Regions from separate parts of the Bacillus thuringiensis genome, predicted to be linked through region 1. Evidence: riboswitches for the same ligand, from Rfam matches in the RefSeq annotation. Region 1 holds a riboswitch; the other holds the start of a gene.

Region 1 (5,015 bases):
AGAGCTTTAATCTCTTTCTTATCTTTATCGCCTTTACGAACAGCTACTATGTTTGCGTACGGTGAATCATTTCCTTCAATTGCAATTGCATCTTTTTCCGGATTTAACTTTGCATCAATTGCATAGTTAGAGTTAATTAAAACAGCATCGCCTTCTTTATTGTTATACACTTGTGGCAATAAACCAGGCTCGATATCCGTTTTGAATTTTAGATTTTTCGGATTATCTGCAATATCTTTTGGAGTTGCTTTAACTGGATCTACTCCGTCTTTAATTTTTAAAATGCCTTCTTTTTGTAAAATCGCTAAACCACGTCCATGGTCAGCAACTGAATTACTCATAATAATTGTTGCACCGTCTGGAAGCTCTTTTAAGCTCTTATATTTTTGAGAATATACACCAATCGGTTCTAAATGAATTTTTCCTGCTATTTCAAAATCATATTTTTTATCTTTAATTTCTTTTTCTAAATACGGAATGTGCTGGAAGTAGTTTGCATCTAAATCTTTATCCGCTAACGATTTATTTGGTAATACGTAGTCTTGGAATTTTTTAATTTCTAACTCGATTCCTTTTTTCTCAAGTAACGGTTTTGCCTTTTCTAAAATAACAGCGTGAGGTACGTTAGAAGCACCAACAACAAGTTTCTTTTCATCTTTATCTTTCCCGCCACAAGCAGCTAAACCAAAAATTGAAGTTGAAATAAGTGCCGTAAGTAATAATTTTTTCATTTGAAACATCCTCCCGTTTTTTATTATCGTTTATCTATTCGAGTCGTTAAACTATCACCAATCCACTGAATTAAAAATACAACTAGTAATACACAAATTGTCGCAACAATTGTTACATCGTTATTCCCTCTCTGGAATCCTTCTAAGTAAGCAAGTGTCCCAAGGCCACCAGCACCAACAACTCCCGCCATTGCTGTATAGCCTACTAAAGCAATTGTCGTAACCGTAATACCAGATACTAATGCTGGTAACGATTCTGGAATCAATACTTTTAAAATAATTGTGCTTGTTTTTGCTCCCATTGCTTTTGAAGCTTCAATTACACCTTTATCAATTTCGCGAAGTGCGATTTCAACCATTCTCGCGTAGAATGGTGCCGCTCCAATAATTAAAGCCGGCAGCGCTGCACTTGCTCCAAGAATTGTTCCAAGAAGAATCTTTGTGAATGGGATTAATAAAATAATTAAAATGATGAACGGTATAGAACGGAATATATTTACGAATGCTCCAATCACCGTATTAATTGATTTGTTTTCCCATAAATTATCTTTTGCTGTCATGAAAAGTAACAATCCTAAAATTAGTCCTAAAACAAATGTCGCAAGAGCTGCGATTGCCGTCATATATAACGTTTCACCAGTTGCTTCTAACATTTGATTCCAATCAACATTTGCGAGTAACTTATCCATGTGCAATCACCTCCAGCTCTACTTGATTTTGATGAATTCCTTCTATTGCTTGCTGGATCGCTGTTTCCTCACCATTTAAATGAACAACTAAACTACCGTAAGAACCGTTATTCGTTTGTGCGATATTTCCTTGCAAAATGCTAACTTCTATATCACTACGTTGCATTAATCGTTGAAGCACCGGTCTTTCTACAGCCTCACCGATAAACTGCAAACGAATCACTTTTCCATCTGGATATTTTTCAATTAAACTTTCAATCGTTTCATTTGTATCTTCAGAATCTGTTAACTGCTGTACAAATCGTTTCGTAATATCTTGCTTCGGATTACGGAATACATCAAGTACTGGACCCGTTTCTACAATCTTTCCTCTCTCCATTACCGCCACTCGATTACAAATCTTTCGAATTACGTGCATCTCATGTGTAATGAGTACAATTGTTAAACCAAGGCGCTTATTAATGTCTAATAGTAAATCCAAAATTTGATCTGTCGTTTCTGGATCAAGAGCCGACGTTGCTTCATCACATAAAAGTACTTGTGGGTTGTTAGCTAATGCTCTTGCAATCCCAACGCGTTGTTTTTGTCCCCCGCTCAGCTGAGATGGGTACGCGTCTCCTCTTCCTTCTAATCCAACAAGATGAATTAATTCATCAACACGTTTTCTTCTCTTCGTTTTATCAACACCTGCAATTTCAAGTGGAAACTCTATATTTTCACGTACAGTTCGTGACCAAAGTAAGTTAAAGTGCTGAAAAATCATTCCGATTTCTTGCCTTGCCTTACGAAGTTCACTTCCTGTAATTGCTGATATAACACGATTCGCAATTGTAATTTGGCCAGAAGTCGGTTTCTCTAACTGATTAAACAATCTGATTAAAGAACTTTTCCCAGCGCCGCTATATCCGATAACACCAAATATTTCGCCTTTTTCTATTTTTAAATTGGCGTTATCTACAGCAGTGACATCACCGCTTTTCGCCTTATATATTTTCCTTACATTCTCTAATAGAATCATGATGTTCACCCCTTTTTTGTTTAGATAGACTCCGCATTTTTTTATTTTTGATGCGTGTAGTCCACCGCTATCACTACTTTTATTATTTGAATGTCCTCCACATTCAAACAATAAAAAAACCTTTCCGCTTTAGAGAAGCAGAAAGGTTTATATGCGTATATAACAACATTATCCCTCTCTCTCATCTCTCAAAGCATTCGCTTTGCAGGAATTGGCACCATTTCAACATAAGTTGACGGTTGCCGGGCTTCACAGGGCACAGTCCCTCCACCTCTCTTGATAAGAGAAATCAGATTCAATTTTCGTCTGATTTGAAATTTATGAAATTGTCTATATTTTATGACTTGAATTGTATCAATATACACTTACCATGTCAACAGAAATTTTCGTAAAAAATGAAACTTCAGAATTTTAAGCACCTACTGACATCGGTTTACATATATGAAACATTGATTCAACTAATAACATCGTTCGGTACGTTCCCGAATATTGTACACGCCCATCGTTCATTAACATTTGCAATCGTACATTTCCATTCACCAATTGCTCTATATCTTTTTCATCTAAGCAAATGATTTGTTCCGTTCCTCTTTCCTCATGTAGCAGCTCTATATAATCTCTTGAAATTTGTAACGAACAACTTTCATCTCTAAAACGGAAATTAACAGTTTTTTCCTCTCGTCTTAAAAGCGGTTCTAAATGATATTGACCATTAGCGTAATTTACAAATGATTGAAGCAAAGAATATAATCTCACCCTAAATCACATCCTTCATATCACTTTCTATTACATACCATTCCCTCTCACTAAAGAGCAATCCTGTTATTTTCGCTCGACAAATACTGTATCCATCCTGCATCTCGACATATTTCCCAAGAAATATGTCGAGGCGGCAAAAATTTTGCCGCCTACTTTAATTCCGTATATAAATATTCAACCGAATGAAATGCATATATCTTCTTCATCAGTGTCCCATTTTCAAAAACAAGTAAACAAGGTACACTTTCAATCCCATACTCTTTCGCTAAATATGGAGCATAATTTAAATCTAACATCCCAATTTTGAAGCCTTCAATTGTCATCTCAACGACTGTTAACATCTTTTTTGCTAATTGGCATGTTCCACACATTGGAGTATATACATATAACACTGTTTTTTCTTCGTTCTCTATTAGGGCTGTAGCTTCGGCTCCTGTCCAATCAATCACTTCTATCATTCCTTACCGTAAATATTCTGTATAAACGTCAATGTCGGCTCCCCATAATACATTTGCTAAGTGTGTAGATGGCGCAGTTGCCACTTCTCGGTACGAGCGATCAATATAGATATGCTCGGCTTGCGGAAATTCTTTTCGAAATTGTTTCCTTAACTTTTCTCCAGCATCATCAGCATCCACTAGCACATACACTTCCTTATCAAAAAACTGATCAACGAGCTCATCCATTTTCGACAAACCAATTGTACCATTTGTACAAACAATTTCCACTGGTTCACGAATAATAGATTCAATCTTTCTTCTATCTGATGTACCTTCTACAATAATGACTTTTTCTACATAAATCATATGTCATCACCCGATCACCATATACTATATAACCTTGAACTTAGTATATAGTATATTCGTTATTTTCATGTTGTTTCCTGTTTATTTTTGCAAAAGAAAAGCGGAAGCGACTGTTTAGCCCTGTTGGCTAAGGTTCTTCCGTACAGAAGACGCTTTTTTTCTTCCCGTGCGGAAGGTTCTTAGACATGAAGGGCTAGGAGGTGGAGCTAGACAATGAAAAGCGGAAGCGGCTCGTTTAGAACAAGAATGTACCCGAACTCCTTCACTCAAGGCTCTTTTCGCCTCAAGTGAAGGAGTGAAATGCCCAACTTTTTATTCCTTTTGGCTAAAGTTCTTTCGCACAGAAAACGCTTTTTTGTCTTCTTGTGCAGAAGATTCTTAGACGTGAAAAGCTAGACAACGAAAAACAAAAGCGGCTAGACCTGCATAAAGATTAAACAAAAAAGTTTTTTCAAAAAACGTTCTCCTACACGATAATTAGTATATGATTCTACATTCATTATTTTACACAAAATAAAAAAGGACAGCACAAAGGCTGTCCTTTAGTCGACTATAATTAGTCTTGGTTTGTCATTTCTGCATATTTTTCTGCAGTTAATAACTTCTCAACTTGGCTTGCATCAGAAAGTTCAACTTTAACCATCCATGCACCCTCGTATGGAGATTCGTTAACAAGTTCTGGTTGGTCACTTAATTCTTCGTTTACTGCTACAACTTTACCGCTTACAGGTGCGTATAACTCAGAAACTGTTTTAACAGATTCTACGCTTCCGAATGGCTCGTCAGCTTCGATTGTTGCACCTACTTCAGGAAGTTCAACGAATACGATATCGCCTAGCTCACCTTGTGCAAAGTGAGTAATACCGATAACAACTTCATTACCTTCAGTTTTTACCCATTCGTGTTCTTCAGAGTAACGTAAATTATTTGGAATGCTCATGACTGTACCTCCAGTGAATGTATTAATTATGTAAAAATACCTTATTGGTACTTTTTCCACACACTTTCAAAC
Region 2 (5,015 bases), 690 kb from region 1:
CTTTCACGTTACGCATATCTTGACTCGTCTCAACGAGTAATACATCAACTTCTCCTTTTAATAATCCTCGTGCCTGCCTTGTATAAGCCTCAATCAATTCTTCAAAAGTCACACCACCAGTAACACTAATTGCTTTCGTTGTTGGTCCCATCGCTCCCGCAACATATACTTCCCTACCGCTTTCTGTAACAGCTTGCTTCGCCAAAAGTGCTGCCTTTTCATTTAGTTCTTCATCTAAATGAGACAGCTCATAATCACTTAGTACAATATTCGTTGCTCCAAATGTATTTGTTTCAATAATATCCGCTCCAGCTTCAATATAAGCTTTATGAATCTTTAAAATAACGTCTGGTCTTGTTTCTACTAAATATTCATTACAGCCCTCGTACTCTTCTCCTCCGAAATCTTCAGCAGTTAAATCCTCTTGCTGAATCATTGTTCCCATTGCACCATCTAATATTAAAATGCTATTTTGTAATTTTTCTTCTATACACTTCATCAATTAATACCTTCTTTCACTTCTTGCTTTTCTCTTACATATTTAACAAGATGTTCTGTAATTTCATATTTTAAAAATGGTGTAATAAGATAAATACCATTAAAATATTTCATCGCTGCGTCGATCAATTCTTGCGAAATGCGAATCCCTTCCTCAATTGCTGCCTCTTTCGTTTCGTGTCCATCCATTCTCTCTCTTATTTCTTCAGGAAGAGTAATACCCGGTACCTCAAAATGAAGAAAATCTGCATTCCGCTTACTTACTAACGGCATAATTCCAATAAAAATAGGTTGTTCCAAATGCTTTGTCGCTTCATACACTTCTTCAATTAAGGCGATATCGTAAATTGGCTGAGTTAAAAAATATTCCGCTCCAGCACCTATTTTTCGTTCCATTCGCTTAACCGCTGCTTTTAAGTGCCTCACGTGAGGATTAAATGCGCCGCCTACAGAAAACCTTGTCGCCGGTCCAATTGATTTCCCTAAAATTGAACGTCCATCGTTCATTTCTTTAATCATTTTAATGAGCTCAATAGAGGACAAATCGTATACAGAAGTTGCACCGGGAAAATCACCAACGCGCGCTGGATCACCAGTCAAAGCTAACACTTCTTCCATCCCTAACGCCGATAAACCTAACAAATGAGATTGTAGTCCAATGACGTTATGATCTCTACACGTTAAATGTGTCAATACCGGGATATCATGCTTCGTTAATAACGCACCCATCGCCATATTAGAAATACGAGGCGATGCTAATGAATTATCTGCTAGAGTAATAGCATCTGCTCCCGCTCTTTTTAACGCTCTTGCTCCTTCAAAAAAACGCTGTGTATCTAACGTTTTCGGTGGATCTAATTCCACTACAACTGTCGTTTGTTTTTTCGCTTTCTCTGCTAGAGTGACGTGAGCCTTCGAACGTTTCTCATGCGTATGAACGACTTTCGGCCTTTGAATAGTGTCTTTTTCTATTACAGGTGTAACATTCGCAACAGCGCGCTTCATACTTTGAATATGTTCTGGAGTCGTACCACAACAACCACCTAATAACCGAATACCTTGCTCAATAAATCTCGGTGTCATCGCCTCAAAATAAGCTGGGCTTCCCTCATATACGTAACGTCCCTCCACATAATTCGGGAGACCTGCATTTGGGTATGCTGATAAATAGCCATTTTGCGGAATCGATATCATTTTGAAAGCCTCCGTCATATGAAGCGGCCCTAGTTGACAATTCAATCCAACAACATTTGCACCGTAATCTATAAGTTGCTTTAATATTTCATTGACATCATTTCCATTTTGAGTCGTACCTGCTTCATGTAACGCTAATTGAGCAACAATTGGAATGTTCGTTTGCTTACGCAATACTTTAACGGCATGCAGTAATTCAAATTCATCGTAAAAGGTTTCTAATAGTAATCCATCAACTTGTTCTTCTAGTAAAGCCCCTGCCTGTTCAAGTAGCATAAACTCCCTTTCCATATCAGTCGTTGTAACGGCTCCGATATGTTTCATACCACCAATTGTTCCTAAAATTGCATTTCTGTCCGTAACAGATGCTTTCGCCAGCTTTACTGCCGCTCTATTAATTTCTGTAACTTGATTTTCTAAGCCATACATACGTAATTTCGCCTCATTTGCTCCATACGTATTCGTTTGAATTACATCTGCTCCAGCAGCTACATATTGTTTATGAATCGATATAATTAAGTCTGGATCAGATACATTCAATTCTTCAAAGCTACTTTGCAAACCATGTGAATGCAATAACGTCCCAACCGCACCATCACCTATTACAATTCCTTTTGATAATAAATCTAGTAACTTCACGAATCTCCCTCATTTCTATCAATATAAAAACCCCCTCTTCACTTTGAAGAGGGGGACATAATCGTTCCTCCTCTTATTATGCAAAACATTCGTTTTGCAGGTATTAGCACCGTTTCAAACATTTCGTTTGAAGGTTGCCGGGTTTCACAGGGCCTTTCCCTCCACCGCTCTCAATAAGAGTTGTCTTTATTATTTTATTTATGTAGCTAAAAGGAAATGCGTTCCCCTTTTAACAATGTTTGTTAATTTTTTAATAAATTTAGCATGCACAAAAGTAAAAGTCAATGACACTTGCGGAAAAATAAAAATTATTTAAAATAGAGTTGCAATTCAATTATCTTTTGTTGTAAAGTTAAAAACATAATAAAAATTTCATACGAACATTCTTATCTAGAGAGGTAGAGGGACTGGCCCTGTGACGCCTCAGCAACCATTAACATTTTGTTAATAAGGTGCTAATTCCAGCAAATTGTGAAAGATTTGACAGATGAGAAGAAGACTCTATTCAAACCGAAAGCCTTCTTCTTAGAAGGCTTTTTTTATTTTATATTCAGTTAATGTTTCAATTTAAAAAGGAGGAATTTTCACATGTCAACAATCGAAACAAAGCTAGCACAAATCGGCAATCGCAGTGAAACTACAACAGGAACGGTTAATCCACCAGTTTATTTCTCAACCGCTTATCGTCACGAAGGAATTGGTAAATCTACTGGCTTTGACTATTCACGAACTGGCAATCCAACTCGCGATCTTTTAGAACAGGCGATCGCAGACTTAGAATATGGCGAACAAGGTTATGCCTGTAGTTCAGGGATGGCAGCTGTTCTCCTCGTCCTTTCTCTATTCCGCTCTGGAGACGAACTTATTGTATCTGAAGATCTATACGGGGGAACGTATCGATTATTTTCTGAACATGAAAAAAAGTGGAATGTTCGATGTAGATACGTAAATACACAGTCTATTAAACAAATTGAGCAAGCTATCACAACTGAAACGAAGGCTATTTTCATAGAAACTCCAACTAATCCATTAATGCAAGTTACTGATATTGCTGCTGTCGCAACTGTAGCGAAAAGGCACGGACTACTTCTTATTGTAGACAACACATTCTACACACCTTATATACAGCAACCATTAACAGAAGGTGCCGACATTGTACTTCATAGCGCAACGAAATATTTAGGGGGGCATAACGATGTACTAAGCGGACTTGTCGTTGCAAAAGGAAAGGAACTTTGTGAGGAAATCGCCCATTATCATAATGCATCAGGTGCGGTCTTAAGCCCATTTGACTCATGGTTATTAATTCGCGGTATGAAAACGTTAGCGCTTCGCATGAGACAACATGAAGAAAATGCGAAAGCAGTTGTTGCGTATTTAAATGATGAAGACGGGGTGACAGATGTATTTTATCCAGGAAGAGGCGGCATGATTTCATTCCGCCTTAAAGATGAAGCTTGGATCAATCCATTCTTACAATCTTTATCCTTAATTACATTTGCCGAAAGTCTCGGTGGTGTAGAAAGTTTAATGACTTATCCAGCAACGCAGACACATGCTGATATTCCTGAAGAAATTAGAACAGCAAACGGTGTATGTAATCGTCTTCTTCGATTCTCCGTTGGCATTGAAAATAGTAACGATTTAATTCAAGACTTAAAGCAAGCCATTAAACTCGTAAAAGAAGGTGTAAGAATATGAGTTATTCTATAGATACACTCTTACTACACAACCAATATAAACATGACTCACAAACAGGCGCTGTGAACGTTCCTATTTATAACACATCAACTTTTCACCAGTTTGATGTAGATACGTTCGGAAAATATGACTATAGCAGGTCAGGAAATCCAACTCGTGAAGCTCTTGAAGATATCATCGCTTTATTAGAGGGCGGAACAAAGGGGTTCGCCTTTGCATCAGGCATTGCAGCGATTTCCACTGCATTTCTTCTTCTTTCACAAGGGGATCACGTTCTCATTTCAGAAGATGTATATGGAGGCACTTACCGAGTGATAACTGAAGTACTCTCCCGTTACGGTGTTTCACATACATTTGTTGATATGACCAATTTAGAAGAAATAAAACAAAACATTAAACCAAATACAAAGCTCTTTTATGTAGAAACACCTTCTAACCCACTTTTAAAAGTGACAGATATTCGCGAGGTTTCTAAACTCGCAAAATCTATTGGCGCTCTTACTTTTGTTGATAATACATTTTTGACACCACTATTCCAAAAACCACTTGAACTTGGAGCTGATGTCGTTCTTCATAGTGCTACAAAATTTATTGCTGGTCATAGTGATGTTACTGCCGGATTAGCAGTCGTAAAAGATGCAGAACTCGCTCAAAAGCTTGGATTTTTACAAAATGCATTCGGTGCTATTTTAGGGCCTCACGATTGTTCTCTCGTACTTCGCGGTCTAAAAACATTGCATGTACGCCTCGAGCATTCAGCTAAAAATGCCAATAAAATTGCACATTATTTACAAGAGCACGTTAAAGTACAAAATGTCTATTATCCGGGATTACAAACACATCTCGGATTTGATATTCAACAATCTCAAGCGACATCAGCTGGAGCAGTCTTATCATTTACTTTGCAATCAGAAGATGCACTCCGCCAATTTTTATCAAAAGTAAAATTACCTGTTTTTGCAGTTAGTTTAGGAGCTGTCGAG

The links. A riboswitch is a leader RNA that binds a small molecule or an ion and turns the genes downstream of it on or off. The one in region 1 is predicted to bind S-adenosylmethionine.
Region 2: linked by a shared signal. The riboswitch ahead of AC241_RS21105 (bifunctional homocysteine S-methyltransferase/methylenetetrahydrofolate reductase) and the one ahead of AC241_RS24840 (methionine ABC transporter ATP-binding protein) in region 1 are both predicted to bind S-adenosylmethionine.

The regions. Positions count from the first base shown of each region.
Region 1 covers NZ_CP012099.1:4,787,847-4,792,861, forward strand. Annotated here, with positions in the region: gene metQ (methionine ABC transporter substrate-binding lipoprotein MetQ) at 1-731, opposite strand, end outside; gene AC241_RS24835 (methionine ABC transporter permease) at 755-1,420, opposite strand; gene AC241_RS24840 (methionine ABC transporter ATP-binding protein) at 1,413-2,438, opposite strand; SAM riboswitch class I at 2,617-2,724, opposite strand; gene AC241_RS24845 (hypothetical protein) at 2,850-3,194, opposite strand; gene AC241_RS24850 (thioredoxin family protein) at 3,347-3,655, opposite strand; gene AC241_RS24855 (toprim domain-containing protein) at 3,659-4,003, opposite strand; gene gcvH (glycine cleavage system protein GcvH) at 4,560-4,943, opposite strand; gene AC241_RS24865 (arsenate reductase family protein) at 4,985-5,015, opposite strand, start outside.
Region 2 covers NZ_CP012099.1:4,093,240-4,098,254, forward strand. Annotated here, with positions in the region: gene metH (methionine synthase) at 1-499, opposite strand, end outside; gene AC241_RS21105 (bifunctional homocysteine S-methyltransferase/methylenetetrahydrofolate reductase) at 499-2,331, opposite strand; SAM riboswitch class I at 2,402-2,511, opposite strand; SAM riboswitch class I at 2,715-2,825, shown strand; gene metI (cystathionine gamma-synthase/O-acetylhomoserine thiolyase) at 2,920-4,032, shown strand; gene metC (cystathionine beta-lyase) at 4,029-5,015, shown strand, end outside.